Regions from separate parts of the Streptomyces sp. NPDC049040 genome, predicted to be linked through region 2. Evidence: riboswitches for the same ligand, from Rfam matches in the RefSeq annotation. Region 2 holds a riboswitch; the other holds the start of a gene.
The links. Region 2 has a riboswitch for cobalamin ahead of ACGFMP_RS23425 (ribonucleoside-diphosphate reductase subunit alpha). Riboswitches for the same ligand answer to the same signal wherever they lie in the genome.
Positions count from the first base shown of each region.

Region 1 (7,851 bases), on a different contig from region 2:
CGCCGGTGGACCAGCCGTAGAGCACGATGCGCTCGGCGCCGTACTCCACGGCGTACCGCATCGCCGCGTCCAGGTCGCGCCATTCGGTGCGGCCCAGGTGCCCTGTGCCGTCGGGCGGCGGCGGGGCCTCGGGGTCGCCCCGGTAGCCGAGTACCAGCTGGGTGAAGCGGTGGCGGTGCAGGGCGGGCAGCACGTTCATGGCGTGCGCGCGGGTCGCGCCGAGGCCGTGGACGGTGATCACCCAGGTGGTGCGGGCGCCCGGCAGGTACCAGCCGGGCAGCGGGCCCAGCTCGCCCGGCACGTCCACCTCGGTGTAGTCGAGGCCGAGCGCCACCCGCGGGTTGCCGTGGTGCAGCTGCGGGGTCACCCGGACCGCGCTGCCCGGGTCGAGGGAGCCGTGCGGGACCGCGAGGAGTCTCCTGGTCACCGAGTAGGCGGTGGTGTCCACCACGTCGCCGGCCAGCGCGTGCAGACCGTCGGCCGCCAGGCCGTAGGTGCCGCGGCGGGCGGACGCGGGGGTGCGGGTGAGGACGACGCGGTCGGGGGAGACCGCGTGCACGGTCACCCTCCCCTCCGGCGCCGGGTCCTCGGCGGACGGCCTGAGGGCGAAACGCGATCCGTACCGGCCGACCGCCACGACGGCGGCGGTGCCGGCACCCAGGGCGGCGGTGGCCGTGGCCACCGCGGTTCGTAGTCGCATCCCGTCCAGTCTCACCGACCTTCGCCGTCCCGGCCACTCCTGTCCCACGGGTACCCGCCGTCCCGCAGGGCACGCCTGCCCCGGTGCGGGCCTCCTCGGGCCGCCCCCCGGCCGCGGTCGGAGCCGTGCGACGGGTCGTCAGGCCGGCGGCTGGCCATAGGTCGTGAAGCTGTCCGCGGCGGCGGCGAGGTCGGCGCCGGTGAGGGTGCGCGGGGTGCCGGAGGCGGTGGCGAGCAGCCAGACGCGGCACATCCATTCGAGCTGGCCGGTGCGCTCGTGGGCGCGGGCGGGTGTGGGCCCGTAGGCGAGGGTGCCGTGGTTGGCCAGCAGGCAGGCGGTGCGGTCGCGGAGGGCGGCGAGTGCGCCGGCGGCGAGCTCGGGGGTGCCGTAGAGGGCGTAGGGAGCGACGCGGACCGGGCCGCCGAGGGTCGCGGTCATGTAGTGGACCGGCGGCAGGCGGTCCACCAGCGTCGACACCGCGGTGGCGTGCGGCGCGTGGGTGTGGACGATCGCGCGGGCCCCGGTCGCGCGGTAGACGGCCAGGTGCATGGGCAGTTCGCTGGTGGGGAGCAGGTCGCCGTGCACCTGCCGCCCGTCGAGACCGACGGCGACCAGGTCCTCGGGTCGCAGCCGGTCGTACGGCACTCCCGTCGGCGTCACGACCACGACGTCGCCGACGCGCGCGGACACGTTGCCCGAGGTGCCGACGACCAGTCCGTCGGCGACGGTGCGGCGGGCCGTGTCGACGACCTCGGACCAGGCGTCCGACCAGGCTTTCTCGACTGCGTCTGGCACGGCGGCGTCCTTCCGGGGGCGGGGTGGGCGGCGGGCGTTGCCGTGGCCGCCGGGGTCGCAGTAGCGTCCCCGCACACCACAGGGTCAACGGCGATAGCAGGTGCATTATGACCACCGTCAACGGCGGTATCTCGTTCTGGTACGCAGGCACCGGCATACCGCTGCCGCGCGAGCCGCTGCCGGGTGACGCGGAGGCCGACGTCGTGATCGTCGGCGGCGGCTACACCGGCCTGTGGACGGCGTACTACCTCAAGCAGGCGGTGCCCTTCCTGCGGATCACCGTGCTGGAGGCGCGCTTTTGCGGATACGGCGCCTCCGGGCGCAACGGCGGCCGGCTCCACAACCGTGTCGCGGGCCGCGAGCGCTACGCGAGGCTGCACGGCCAGGACGCGGCCGTACGGCTGCAGCAGGCGATGGACGGCGCCGTCGAGGAGGTGCTGCGGGTCGCGGAGGCCGAGGAGATCGACGCCGAGGTCCGGCAGGGCGGTGTACTCGACGTCGCCTGCTCTCCGGCCCAGCTGGTGCGGCTGCGGGCGCATCACGCGCGGGAGGCCGCCTTCGGCGCGAAGGACGGGCAGCTGCTGGGCGCGGCCGAGTCGGCCCGCAGGATCAGGGCGGCGGGCGCGGTCGGTGCGAGCTGGACCCCGCACGGCGCCCGGGTGCACCCGGTGAAGCTGCTCCAGGGGCTGGCGGCGGCGGTGGAGCGCCTCGGGGTGACCGTCCACGAGTCGACGGCGGTGACCGAGATCCGCCCCAAGCACGCCGTCACCCCGTACGGCACCGTCCGCGCGCCTTACGTGCTGCGCTGCACCGAGGGCTTCACCGCGTCGGTGAAGGGGCAGCGCCGCAGCTGGCTTCCGGTGATCTCGTCGATGATCGTGACCGAGCCGCTGCCGCCCGAGTCGTGGGCGACGATCGGCTGGGAGGGCGGGGAGACACTGGGCGACCTGGCGCACGCGCCGATCTACGCGCAGCGCACCGCCGACGGCCGGATCGCGCTGGGCGGCCGCGGGGTGCCCTACCGTTTCGGCTCGCGGACGGACGACGCGGGCAGGACCCCGGAGCGTACGGTCGCCGGGCTGCGCGAGGCGCTGGTGCGGCTCTTCCCGGGAACGGCCGGGGTCGCGGTCGCGCACGCATGGTCGGGGGTGCTGGGGGTGCCGCGCGACGGGTGCGCGAGCGTGCACCTGGACCGTACGACCGGCCTGGGCTGGGCGGGCGGCTACGGCGCCAGCGGCCTGGCGGCGTCGAACCTGGCCGCCCGCACCCTGCGCGACCTGGTGCAGCTGGACTCGGGGCAGGGGCACGGGACCGAGCTGACGGCGCTGCCCTGGGTGGGCCACAGGGCGCGGCGCTGGGAGCCCGAGCCGCTGCGCTGGGCGGCGGTGCACGGGCTGCACGCGGCCTACCGGGGCGCCGACCGGCGGGAGCTGGCCGGGCGCAGCGCGGCGACCGACCCGCTGGCGCGGTACGCCGACCGGATCTCCGGGCGGCGCTGAGCGGCCCGCGGGGCGCACGTGGCACGGCGGTGAGCCGGGGGTCCGCGTGGGCACGGCGCCGGGATCGGGGCTCGGAGCGGCACCGAGCGCGCCCGCCGGGGGGGTGCGGGAACGGGTGGGGTCGCGGAGCACGGTGGGGGTCATGTGGCGGGGACGGGGGTCTCCGCGACGGGTGCCGTTGACGTACCGTTCACTGACGCGTCATGTCGGCACCCCGAGTCCGCTGTCAGTTCACCTTCCGTTCATCAATGATCCGTACGGTCACCTGCGCCACTGTCCAATCGAACGATTGCCTGGGTCCATGGAACACATGACGCTCCTGATCGGAATCGTCATCGCCACCGCACTCGTGTTCGACTTCACGAACGGCTTCCACGACACCGCCAACGCGATGGCCACCACCATCTCCACCGGTGCGCTCAAACCCAAGACGGCGGTGGCGATGTCCGCCGCGCTCAACCTCGTCGGCGCCTTCCTGTCCGTCGAGGTCGCCAAGACCATCTCCGGCGGCATCATCGACGAGTCCGCCGGCATCAAACCGGAGATGATCTTCGCCGCACTGGTCGGCGCGATCGTCTGGAACATGCTGACCTGGCTGGCCGGGCTGCCGTCCAGCTCCTCGCACGCGCTCTTCGGCGGCCTGATCGGCGCCACGCTGGTCGCGGTCGGCCGCCACGGGGTGCACGGCGAGGCGGTCGTGATGAAGGTCCTCATCCCGGCGCTGGCCGCGCCGATCGTGGCGGGCCTCGCCGCGACCCTGGCCACCCGGCTGAGCTACCGGCTCGGCCGCCACGCCGACCCGAAGGCCACCGCCAAGGGCTACCGGGCGGGGCAGATAGCCTCCGCCGGCCTGGTCTCGCTCGCCCACGGCACCAACGACGCGCAGAAGACCATGGGCGTCATCACCCTCGCGCTGATCACCGGCGGCGTCGTCGCCCCGAACTCCGACCCGCCGCTGTGGGTCATCTGCTCCGCGGGCGCCGCGATCGCACTGGGCACGTACATAGGCGGCTGGCGGATCATCCGCACCATGGGCAAGGGCATCACCGACATCCAGCCGCAGCAGGGCTTCGCGGCGCAGACCGGTGCCGCGGCGACCATCCTGGCCTCCTCGCACCTGGGCTTCGCGCTGTCCACCACCCAGGTGTGCTCGGGCGCGGTGATGGGCGCGGGACTCGGCCGCAGCGGCGCGGTGGTGCGCTGGAGCACCGCGGGGCGGATGGTCGCCGCGTGGGCCCTGACGCTGCCCGCCGCGGGCCTCGTCGCCGCCGCGGCGGCGCTGCTGGCCGACCAGGGCGGCTGGGGCGTGGCCACGGTCGCCGTCGCGGGTCTGGCGATCTGCGCCACGATCCGTACCGCCTCCCGCCGCCGGCCGGTCACCCACGCCAACGTCAACGACGACCTCCCCGCCGAGCCGCAGGGCGCGGTGACCGCGGCCATCGCCGCGGTGATCCAGCCGCCGGCCGGCGTCGTCCAGGCGCCGGCTCCCGCCGGGCCCGCCGGGCCTTCGGGACCCGCCGCCCCGTCCACCGCGACCGCGTGACCACCCGAAGGAGCCCCGCATGAGCATCGACTGGCACGCCCTCGGCACGGTCCTGGCCGTCACCCTGCTGTCCACCGTCGGCCTGGTCGGCGTCTTCACCCTCGGCGTGGTCGGCGTGTCCCGGCCGGGCGCGGTGCTCGCCAGGAGCGGGGCGTACGCCTGCTTCGCCGCGTGCACGGCGGCCGTGGCCTGGGGCATCTGGCTCATCGTCGCCAAGTAGCCGGCGCCCGCGGCGGGGTGTGGACCTCACCACACTCCGTCGCCGCAGGTCAAGGGCTGGTTGACGGGGTCAGCCGCACGTGGTGGACTGCGGGGGCCATACGGCGGCAGGAGAGGAAGTCCGGTGCGAATCCGGCGCGGTCCCGCCACTGTCACCGGGGAGTGCACTCCCAACCCGTACGTCACGGCCGGTTCGCCGGTTGGAAGACCGGGAGTGCGTAGATCCGGGAGCCAGGAGACTCTCACCGCCGGTCACGTCGAACCAGGGCGCGGACCCTGAGTGAGGACTCCTGCCATGCCCGGCGCCATTTTCTTCCCTCCCGGTACGTGTTCCTGCAAGCCGTCCCCCCGGGGTGTGACGGCGGTCTGAGCTGATGCGTGCCGATCGCGTATACGCGTACGGCGCCGCGCTCGGCTTTCTCGGCGATCTCGTCGCGGGTGACCCGCGCCGCGGCCATCCGGTCGCCGCGTTCGGGCGCGCGGCCGGTGCGCTCGAACGCCGGACGTGGCGGGACGACAGGCTCAGCGGCGCGGCGTACACGGCGCTGTGCGCCGGGGCCGTGGCGGGCGCCGCGGCCCTCGCCGGGCGGGCGGTGCGGCCCTCCGCCGCGCTGTCCGCGGGGCTGACCGCGGCCTGCACCTGGTCGGTGCTGGGCGGCACCTCGCTGGCCCGCGAGGCGCGGGCGGTCGCCGCGGCGCTGGACGCCGGGGACCTGGAGGCCGCCAGGGCCAGGCTGCCGCATCTGTGCGGGCGCGACCCGCAGAACCTGGACGCGGGCCAGATCGCCAGGGCCGTGGTGGAGTCGGTCGCGGAGAACACCTCGGACGCGGTGGTGGGCGCCCTGGTCTGGGGCTCGGTCCTCGGGCTGCCGGGGCTCGCCGGCTTCCGGGCGGTCAACACGCTCGACGCGATGGTCGGGCACCGCTCGCCGCGGCATCTGCGCTTCGGCTGGGCCGCCGCCCGGCTCGACGACACCTTGGGATGGCCCGGCGCCCGGCTCACCGCGGCACTCGCGGCGCTGGCCGGCCCGCATCCGCGTGACGCGCTGCGCACCTGGCGCCGCGACGCCGCCGCGCATCCCAGCCCCAACGCGGGACCCGTCGAGGCCGCTTTCGCCGGGGCCTTGCGGCTCCGCCTGGGCGGCACCCTGTCCTACGGCGGCCGCACGGAGCACCGCCCCGTCCTCGGTGCCGCCTTCCCGGCGCCGACGGCGGCCGACATCCCGCGCGCCGTCGCCCTGTCCCGCCGCGTCTGCGGCCTCTCGCTCGCGCTGACGGTGCTCCCGCCGCTCCTCCTCCCCCGGTTCCTCCCGCTCCTGCCGCCGCGGGCGGCGCGCACCTCCCCTGCGGCGGCTCAGGCACGGGCGCCGCTTTTTGCCGGACGCCCTTTCCCGCCGGCTCTCCCGCCGCGGGCGGCACGGCACGAGGCGGGGGTGACACCCCCATGCGCGGGCTGATGATCGCGGGCACGGCGTCGGACGCGGGCAAGAGCGTCGTCACCGCGGGGGTGTGCCGCTTCCTGGTGCGCCGCGGCGTGCGGGTCGCGCCCTTCAAGGGCCAGAACATGTCGCTCAACTCCTTCGTCACGCGCGACGGCGCCGAGATCGGCCGCGCGCAGGCCATGCAGGCGCAGGCCGCACGCGTGGAGCCGTCCGCGCTGATGAACCCGGTGCTGCTCAAGCCCGGCAGCGACCGCAGCAGCCAGGTCGTGCTGCTGGGGAAGGCCGTCGGTGAGATGTCGGCACGCGGCTACCACGGCGGCCGCCAGGGCGAGTTGCTCGACATCGTCGCGGACTGCCTGGCGCAGCTGGGCCGTTCGTACGACGCGGTGATCTGCGAGGGGGCCGGCAGCCCGGCCGAGATCAACCTGCGCCGCACCGACATCGTCAACATGGGTCTGGCGCGCAGGGCCGGCATCCCGGCCCTCGTCGTGGGCGACATCGACCGGGGCGGCGTCTTCGCGTCGTTCTTCGGCACCACCGCGCTGCTCGCGCCCGAGGACCAGGCGCTGATCGCCGGCTACGTGGTCAACAAGTTCCGCGGCGACGTCGGCCTGCTGCAACCCGGCCTCGACATGCTGCGGCAGCTCACCGGACGCCCGACCCTGGGCGTCCTGCCGTACGCGCGCGGCCTCGGCATCGACGAGGAGGACGGCCTGCGGGTCAGGGAGTCCGAGGTGGGGCGCCCGCACGGCGAGGACGTGCTGCGGGTCGCGGTGGTGGCGCTGCCGCTGATGTCGAACTTCACCGACCTGGACGCGCTCGCGGCGGAGCCCGGCGTTCTGGTCCGCTTCACCGACCGGCCGCAGGACGTGGCGGACGCCGACCTGGTGGTGCTGCCCGGCACCCGCGGCACGGTCAGGGCCCTGGAGTGGCTGCGCGAACGCGGCCTGGCCGCCGCGGTGCGGCGCAGGGCGGCGGAGGGCCGCCCGGTGCTGGGCATCTGCGGCGGCTTCCAGTTGCTGGCGCAGCGCATCGAGGACGACGTCGAGTCGAAGGCGGGTACGGTCACCGGCCTCGGCCTGCTGCCCGCCCGTATCCGCTTCGCGGCCGCCAAGACGCTGGCCCGGCCCACCGGCACGGCCTACGGCGAACCGGTGGAGGGCTACGAGATCCACCACGGGGTGGCAGAAGTCCTCGGCGGCGACGAGGACTTCCTCGACGGCTGCCGGGTCGGCGCGGTGTGGGGCACCCACTGGCACGGCTCGCTGGAGAGCGACGGCTTCCGCCGGGCCTTCCTGCGCCGGGTCGCCGCCGCCGCGGGCCGCCGCTTCGTACCGGCGCCCGACACCGGCTTCGCCGCACTCCGCGAGGCACAACTCGACCGGCTCGGCGACCTGGTCGAAGAGCACCTGGACACCGCCGCGCTGCTGCGGCTCATCGAGGACGGCGCTCCCGCCGGACTCCCCTTCGTCCCACCGGGGGCACCATGACCACCCTTCTGCTGCTGTCCACCGCCGACACCGACCTGCTGGCCGCGCGCGCCGCGATGGCCGCACGGCCCGGCGGCGCCGTCTACCGCATCGGCAACCCGTCCCGAGTGGACCCGGAAGGCGGGCTGCCGGCGCTGCTGGAGGGCGCCGACCTGGTCGTGGT
Region 1 is NZ_JBICTO010000013.1:111,202-119,052, reverse strand. It holds gene ACGFMP_RS27515 (alpha/beta hydrolase) at 1-700, opposite strand, end outside; gene ACGFMP_RS27510 (class II aldolase/adducin family protein) at 839-1,495, opposite strand; gene ACGFMP_RS27505 (NAD(P)/FAD-dependent oxidoreductase) at 1,603-2,994, shown strand; gene ACGFMP_RS27500 (anion permease) at 3,296-4,537, shown strand; gene ACGFMP_RS27495 (hypothetical protein) at 4,557-4,757, shown strand; cobalamin riboswitch at 4,869-4,998, shown strand; gene ACGFMP_RS27490 (cobalamin biosynthesis protein) at 5,131-6,213, shown strand; gene ACGFMP_RS27485 (cobyric acid synthase) at 6,201-7,688, shown strand; gene cobN (cobaltochelatase subunit CobN) at 7,685-7,851, shown strand, end outside.
Region 1: it holds a riboswitch for cobalamin, as region 2 does, so the genes downstream of both, ACGFMP_RS27490 (cobalamin biosynthesis protein) here and ACGFMP_RS23425 (ribonucleoside-diphosphate reductase subunit alpha) in region 2, are expected to answer to the same signal.

Region 2 (7,851 bases):
CCGTCCAAGTCGAAGAACGCCGACCTGGCGGCCGAGTGGATCAACGACTTCACCAACACCCAGGGCCAGACCACGCTGATGAGCAAGGGCAACCTGCCCAACAACAACACGCAGCTGGCCACCCTCAAGGCCGACCCGGCCAACACGGTCACCGCGACCGCGGCCGAGAGCAGCTGGTTCGTCCCGACCGCACCCGGCTGGGGCACCGTCGAGAAGGCCCAGACCATGCAGACGATGCTCCAGGACATCGCCACCGGCAAGAAGTCCGTCGAGCAGGCCGCCAAGGACGCGGACGCCGCGATGGACAAGGTCCTCAACGTCAAGAACTGACCAGCCTCGCAACGTAGACCGGGACCGCTGAGGAGCACGTGATGAGTGCCGCCGATACCACCACCACCAAGGTGCCGCCGCCACGGCGGCACTCATCACCTCCCGGGCGCGGCCCCGGGAGAGTCCGGGCCGCACGCGGCCGCAGGGTCAGGCTGGGCAGGGTGGCGACGCCCTGGCTGCTGCTGGCGCCCTGCATCCTCGTCCTGGTCCTCGTGCTGGGCTACCCGCTGATCAAGCTGGGCACGCTGTCCTTCCAGGACTACAAGAAGCCGCAGCTGTGGGGCTTCAAACCGGCCACCTGGGTCGGCTTCGACAACTACCAGGCGATCCTGTCCGACCACGAGTTCTGGTCCGTGGTGATCAGGACCGTGGTGTTCGCGGGCAGCGCGGTGCTGCTCACCATGGCGATCGGCATGCTGGTCGCCCTGCTGCTCCAGCGGGTCTCCACCTGGGTCCGCACGCTGGTCAACATCGCCCTGGTCGCCAGCTGGGCGATGCCGGTGGTGGTCGCCGTCACCGTCTTCAAGTGGATGTTCGACAGCGACTACGGCGTCGTCAACTGGACGCTGAGCCGGCTGCCCGGCGTCGACTTCGCCGGCCACAACTGGTTCGCCTCAGGCCCCGAGGGGCTGAGCGTCATCATGCTGCAAGTGGTGTGGGGCGCCATCCCGTTCGTGGTGATCACCCTCAGCGCCGGCCTCACCCAGGTCCCCAAGGAGCTGGAGGAGGCGGCCAGGCTCGACGGCGCCGACGCCTTCGGGGTGTTCCGCTACGTGACCTTCCCGATCATCAAGCCGCTGGTCGTGATGATGACGACCCTGTCGGTGATCTGGGACATGGGCGTCTTCGCGCAGGTGTGGCTGATGCGCGGCGGCCACCCGGAACCCGAGTTCCAGCTGCTCACCACCTATTCGTACGAGAAGGCCTTCGGCGTCAACGACTACGCCACCGGCTCCGCCATCGCACTGCTCACCGTGCTGCTGCTGCTCGGTGTGGTCGCGGTGTACATGCGGCAGATGCTGAAGATCGGAGAGGTGGAATGAGCGCGCTGACCTCGCGGCCGACCGCCGCCAACCGCCTGGATGCGGTGAACCGCCGCCGGCGCAACGCCAAGGTGGGCTGGAACCTGCTGGGCCTGCTGGTCTTCGTGCTGGCCGCCTTCCCGGTCTACTGGATGATCAACACGGCGTTCAAGCCCGCCAAGGACGCCATCGACCCCGACCCGCACTTCTTCCCGCTGCCGCTCTCGCTGGAGAACTTCCGCCGGGCGCTGGACATCAGCGACTTCTGGGGACCGGTCGAGCGCAGCCTGATCGTCAGCGCCTCCACCGTGGTGATCGGCTCGATCATCGGCCTGCTCGCGGCGCTGGCCATCTCCCGGTTCGCCTTCCGCGGCCGCAAGATCGTCATCGTCGGCATCCTGACCGTGCAGATGGTGCCGCTGGTCGCGATGATCATCCCGGTCTTCCTGCTGCTCAACCAGATCCACCAGATCGACAAGCTCTCCGGCCTGGTGCTGACGTACCTGACCTTCGTGCTGCCCTTCACCGTATGGACGCTGCGCGGCTTCATCGTCAACATCCCCAAGGAGCTCGAAGAGGCCGCCATGGTGGACGGGTGCAGCCGCACCGGCGCCTTCGTCCGGGTGGTCTTCCCGCTGCTGGCCCCCGGCCTGGTGGCCACCTCGATCTACGGCTTCATCCAGGCCTGGAACGAATTCCTCTACGCCCTGCTGGTGATGAGCCAGGACCACCAGACGGCGACCGTGTGGCTCGGCTCGTTCACCACCCAGCACGGAACCGAGTACGCCCCGATGATGGCCGGCTCCACCATGATGGGTGTCCCCGTGGTGATCCTGTTCCTGCTCGTCCAGCGCAAGATGGCCGCCGGCCTCACGGCCGGGGCGGTGAAGGGATGACCGTCATTTCCCCCGACACGCCTGCGGAACTCCTGGTCCGCGACGCGCTGACCGTCCTGCAGCCCGGGTTCGTCGGCACCACGGCACCCGAGTGGCTGCTCGAACAGCTCGCCCAGGGCCTCGGCGCGGTCGCGCTGTTCGCCCGCAACATCGAGTCGCCCCGGCAACTTGCCGCGCTCACCGCACAGTTGCGGGCGGTGAAGCCCGACGTGCTGGTCGCGGCCGACGAGGAGGGCGGCGACGTCACCCGCCTGGAGGCGCGCGGCGGCTCCTCCTTCCCCGGCAACCTCGCCCTCGGCGCGGTCGACGACGTGAAGCTGACCCGCGCGGTCGCCGCGGAACTCGGCCGCCGGCTCGCCGAGTGCGGGGTGAACCTCAACTGGGCGCCGTCCGCCGACGTCAACTCCGACCCGGGCAACCCGGTGATCGGGGTCCGCTCCTTCGGCTCCGACCCCGACCTCGTGGCCCGCAACACCGCCGCGTACGTCGAGGGCCTACAGTCCGCCGGGGTCGCCGCGTGCGTCAAGCACTTCCCAGGGCACGGGGACACCGCCACCGACTCGCACCACGCGCTGCCGCGTATCGACGTGGACCTCGCGACCCTGCACGCACGTGAACTCGTCCCGTTCCGTGCCGCGTTGGCGGCAGGCACCAAGGTCGTGATGAGCGCGCACATCCTGGTGCCCGCGCTCGACCCGGAACTCCCCGCGACCCTCAGCCCCGCGGCCCTCACCGGCCTGCTCCGCGCCCCGCGCGAGCAGGGCGGCCTCGGCTACGACGGCCTCATTGTCACCGACGGCATCGAGATGCAGGCGATCGCCGCGACGTACGGCATCGAGCGCGGCACCGTGATGGCGCTGGCCGCGGGCGCCGACGCGATCTGCGTCGGCGGCGGGCTCGCCGACGAGGAGACCGTGCACGCGCTGCGTGACGCGATCGTGGCGGCCGTCGGGTCCGGCGCCCTGCCGCGCGAGCGGCTCGCCGACGCCGCGGCCCGGGTCCGTGAACTGGCCGCCTGGGCGGCCGACCGGCAGCCGGGTGCAGCGGTGGGGACCGCACCCGGCGCCGACCCGGCGGGCGCGGCCGGCTTCGACGGCTTCGGTTCCGCCGCCGAGGTCGGCCTCGAAGCGGCCAGGCGGGCGCTGCGGGTGACCCGCGCGCCGGGCTTCGCCGCGCTCGACGGGGCGCCGTACGTGGCCGCCTTCACCCCGGTGGCCAACATCGCGGTCGGCGAGGACACGCCGTGGGGCGTGGCGGCCGAGCTGGAGCGGCTGCTGCCCGGCACCGAGACCGCGACCTTCCGCTCGGCGGACGCGGCAGCCGAGGGGTTCGTACCCGGCGTGCTCGCCGCTGCCGGCGGGCGGCGGATCGTCGCCGTGGTGCGTGACGTGCACCGGCACGGGTGGATGGCCGACGCGCTCGGCGCCGTGGTGGCCGCGAGGCCGGACACGGTGGTCGTCGAGATGGGCGTCCCCCAGGCCCCGCCGTGCGGGGCCCTGCACGTCGCCACCCACGGAGCGGCCCGGGTCTGCGGCGAAGCCGCGGCGGAGGCCATCGCCACGGCCCGCTGAGCCCCTCAGCCGGCCGCGGGGCCCGGCCGGGGCACGTCGCCCCTCGCGCCACGTGCCCGGCGGCGGCCGCCCCCGACGCAGTGCGCCCCCGGGGGCCGTGCGGACACCCCCACGGCCCCCGGTGATCCGGGTCCCCGCGAGGGCGGCGGGCGTGGGGCACAGCGGGCTCTGAAGGGCCCGTCAGACGCCGCCACTGCGGAAGGTGCGGCGGTAGGCGTGCGGCGTCGTGCCGACCCACTGGCCGAAGTGGTGCCGCAGCGTGGCCGCGTTGCCGAAGCCGGCCCTTACCGCGACGGCGTCGACGGTCGCGTCGGTCCCCTCGAGGAGTTCCCGCGCCAGCTGCACCCGCTGCCCCAGCAGCCAGCGGTAGGGCGTGGTGCCCGTCTCCTGCTGGAAGCGCCGGGCGAAGGTCCGGGGCGACATGTGGGCGCGGGCGGCCAGTTCGTCGACGGTGACCTCCCGGTCGAGGTGCCGCTCCATCCAGGAGAGCAGGCCGGTGACCGTGTCGCTGGTGGCCCTGGGCAGCGGCCTGGACACGAACTGGGCCTGGCCGCCCTCGCGGTGCGGGGGGACGACCATCCGGCGGGCGATGCCGTTGGCGACCGCGACGCCCTGCTCCTTGCGCACCAGGTGCAGGCACGCGTCGATGCCCGCGGCGGTGCCGGCCGAGGTGACGACCCGGTCGTCGTCGACGTAGAGCACGTCCGGCTCGACGTGCGCCTTGGGGTGCAGGGCGGCAAGCTCCTCGGTGTGCCGCCAGTGCGCCGCGCAGCGCCTTCCGTCGAGCAGTCCCGCCGCCCCCAGCGCGAAGACCCCGGAGCAGACGCTCAGCACGGTCGCGCCCCGCTCCACGGCCCGGTTGAGCGCCCGCAGCACCTCCCGGGGGAACTCCCGCGCCGTCGAGGCGTCCGCGGCCGGGACGGCGACGAGGTCGGCCTCCTCCAGCCGGTCCAGGTCCTCCCCGGCGACCACGTCGAAGCCCGCGTGCGTGCGCAGCCGCGGGCCCTCCGCCGAGACGACGGCGAAGTCGTAGCCGGGCAGCCCTTCGTCGGTGCGGTCGAGGCCGAACACCTCGCACACCACTCCGAGTTCGAAGGGGTGGACCCCGTCGAGCAGCACCACGGCGACGTTCTGCAGCATGTCCCCGAGCTTCGCACATGGCAGGATGTTGCGGTAGTACGGCAGCACTGCCACTGTCCGCGCGACAGGAGCATCGGCACCATTGACTCATGACAGTTTTCCTGGACATCGCCGCACTCCTCGCCCTGACCGCCACCCTCACCTTCGTGCCGCTCATGGGGCACCGCACCGACGCCCGCATCACCCGTGAACTGCGCGCCGCCGAACGCGGAGAACAGCAGGGACGGCCGCCGGAACAGGCCGCTCCGGCAAGGGAGGACTGGCCTGCGCTGGTCTGAACACCTCCCGGCGCGACACAACATGTGGGCGTTGCCCCGCGACCCGGCACAAGATGTATGCTCAACTCCGCTGCCCGCAGGGGAAGCCGGTGCGAATCCGGCGCTGCCCCGCAACGGTGAGCGGTGGTACGCCCGCGTGCCCCGCACAGCCCGATCGCCTGCCGGCAGCCGGCGTCCGCACGGCCCTTCGGCCGGCGCACGCCGACGAGTCCGGGCCTCGCGGATTGGGCCTGCGGACGCGGTCCGGCATGCCAGAACGCATGCCCGCGACCCCCTCCGCCCCTCCCCCGCGCGGCCGCCGCCGCGTACGAGGGAGACCGCACCACCGTGACCATCGCGCCCGAAGCCCCCATCACCACGGGGGACTCACCCGTAGCCGTGCCGCACAGCGCCGACAGCGCCGGCGCCGACCTGCTGCGCACCCTCGTCGCGCTCTGCGCCGACCTGCCCGACACCGACCCGGGCCGGGTCGCCGCAGCCGCACTGCGGGGGCGCAGCGGCGCCGCCGACGCCGCCGAGCTGCGCGGCCTCGCCACCGAAGCCGCCGCCGGGCTGATCTCGGAGGACCCGGCCTACTCGCGGCTCGCCGCCCGGCTGCTCTCGCTGGCCATCACCGAGGAGGCCGCCGCCCAGGGCGCTTCGTCCTTCACCGCCTCGATCGCCGTGGGCCACCGCGAGGGCCTGGTCGCCGACCGCACGGCGGACTTCGCCGTACGCCACGCGGCCCGGCTCGACGCGCTGGTCGACCGGGCCCTCGCCGACCGCGCCGACGACCGCTTCGGCTACTTCGGCCTGCGCACCCTCTACAGCCGCTACCTGCTGCGGCACCCGCTGAACCGCAAGGTGATCGAGACCCCGCAGCACTTCATGCTGCGGGTCGCCGCGGGGCTCGCGGAGGACGACTCGGCCGCCGCCGTGGACCAGGTCGCCGCGCTCTACCGGCTGATGAGCGCGCTCGACTACCTGCCCAGCTCCCCGACGCTGTTCAACTCCGGCACCCGGCACCCGCAGATGTCGTCCTGCTACCTGCTGGACTCCCCGCTCGACGAGCTGGACTCGATCTACGAGCGCTACCAGCAGGTGGCACGGCTGTCGAAGCACGCCGGCGGCATCGGGCTGTCCTACTCCCGCATCCGGGCCAGGGGTTCGCTGATCCGCGGCACCAACGGGCACTCCAACGGCATCGTCCCGTTCCTGAAGACCCTCGACGCCTCGGTCGCGGCGGTCAACCAGGGCGGCAGGCGCAAGGGCGCCGCCGCGGTCTACCTGGAGACCTGGCACGCCGACATCGAGGAGTTCCTCGAACTGCGGGACAACACGGGCGAGGACGCCCGCCGCACCCACAACCTCAACCTGGCGCACTGGGTGCCGGACGAGTTCATGCGCCGGGTCGACGCCGACGCCGACTGGTCGCTGTTCTCACCCGCCGACGTGCCGGAACTCGTCGACCTGTGGGGCGACGACTTCGACGCCGCCTACCGCGCGGCCGAGGCGGCGGGCCTGGCGCAGCGCACCCTGCCGGCCCGCGAGCTGTACGGCCGGATGATGCGCACCCTGGCGCAGACCGGCAACGGCTGGATGACGTTCAAGGACGCCTCGAACCGCACCGCCAACCAGACCGCGCTGCCCGGCAGGACCGTGCACTCCTCCAACCTGTGCACCGAGATCCTCGAGGTCACCGACGACTCGGAGACCGCGGTCTGCAACCTCGGCTCGGTCAACCTGAGCGGCTTCGTGACGGCGGACGGCGACCTCGACTGGCAGCGGCTGGACCGGACCGTGCACACCGCGGTGACCTTCCTCGACCGCGTCGTCGACATCAACTACTACCCGACCGAGCAGGCGGGCCGCTCCAACTCCCGCTGGCGGCCTGTCGGTCTGGGCGTCATGGGCCTGCAGGACGTCTTCTTCAAGCTGCGGCTGCCGTTCGGCTCCGAGCAGGCCCGCGCGCTGTCCACGAAGATCGCCGAGCGCGTCATGCTCGCCGCGTACGAGGCGTCCTGCGACCTCGCAGAGCGCGATGGGCCGCTGCCCGCCTGGGACCAGACCAGGACCGCCGCGGGCGTCCTGCACCCCGACCACTACGGTGTCGGCTTCCACTGGCCCGAGCGCTGGGCGGCGCTGCGCGAGCGGGTCGCCGCGACCGGGATGCGCAACGCGCTGCTGCTGGCCATCGCCCCGACCGCGACCATCGCCTCGATCGCCGGCTCGTACGAGTGCATCGAGCCGCAGGTGTCGAACCTCTTCAAGCGCGAGACGCTGTCGGGCGAATTCCTCCAGGTCAACTCCTACCTGGTGGCCGACCTGAAGAAGCTCGGGGTGTGGGACGCCCAGACCAGGGAGGCGCTGCGGGACGCCAGCGGCAGCGTGCAGGGCTTCGGCTGGATCCCCGCAGAGGTGCGCGAGCTGTACCGCACCGCGTGGGAGCTGCCGCAGCGCGCGCTGATCGACATGGCGGCGGCCCGCACGCCGTTCCTCGACCAGAGCCAGTCGCTGAACCTGTTCCTGGAGACGCCGACCATCGGCAAGCTCTCCTCGATGTACGCCTACGCCTGGAAGCAGGGCCTCAAGACCACCTACTACCTGCGCTCCCGCCCGGCCACCCGGATCGCCC
Region 2 is NZ_JBICTO010000009.1:195,202-203,052, reverse strand. It holds gene ACGFMP_RS23455 (extracellular solute-binding protein) at 1-330, shown strand, start outside; gene ACGFMP_RS23450 (carbohydrate ABC transporter permease) at 372-1,373, shown strand; gene ACGFMP_RS23445 (carbohydrate ABC transporter permease) at 1,370-2,248, shown strand; gene ACGFMP_RS23440 (glycoside hydrolase family 3 protein) at 2,245-3,819, shown strand; gene ACGFMP_RS23435 (helix-turn-helix domain-containing protein) at 4,000-4,959, opposite strand; gene ACGFMP_RS23430 (hypothetical protein) at 5,049-5,237, shown strand; cobalamin riboswitch at 5,288-5,418, shown strand; gene ACGFMP_RS23425 (ribonucleoside-diphosphate reductase subunit alpha) at 5,565-7,851, shown strand, end outside.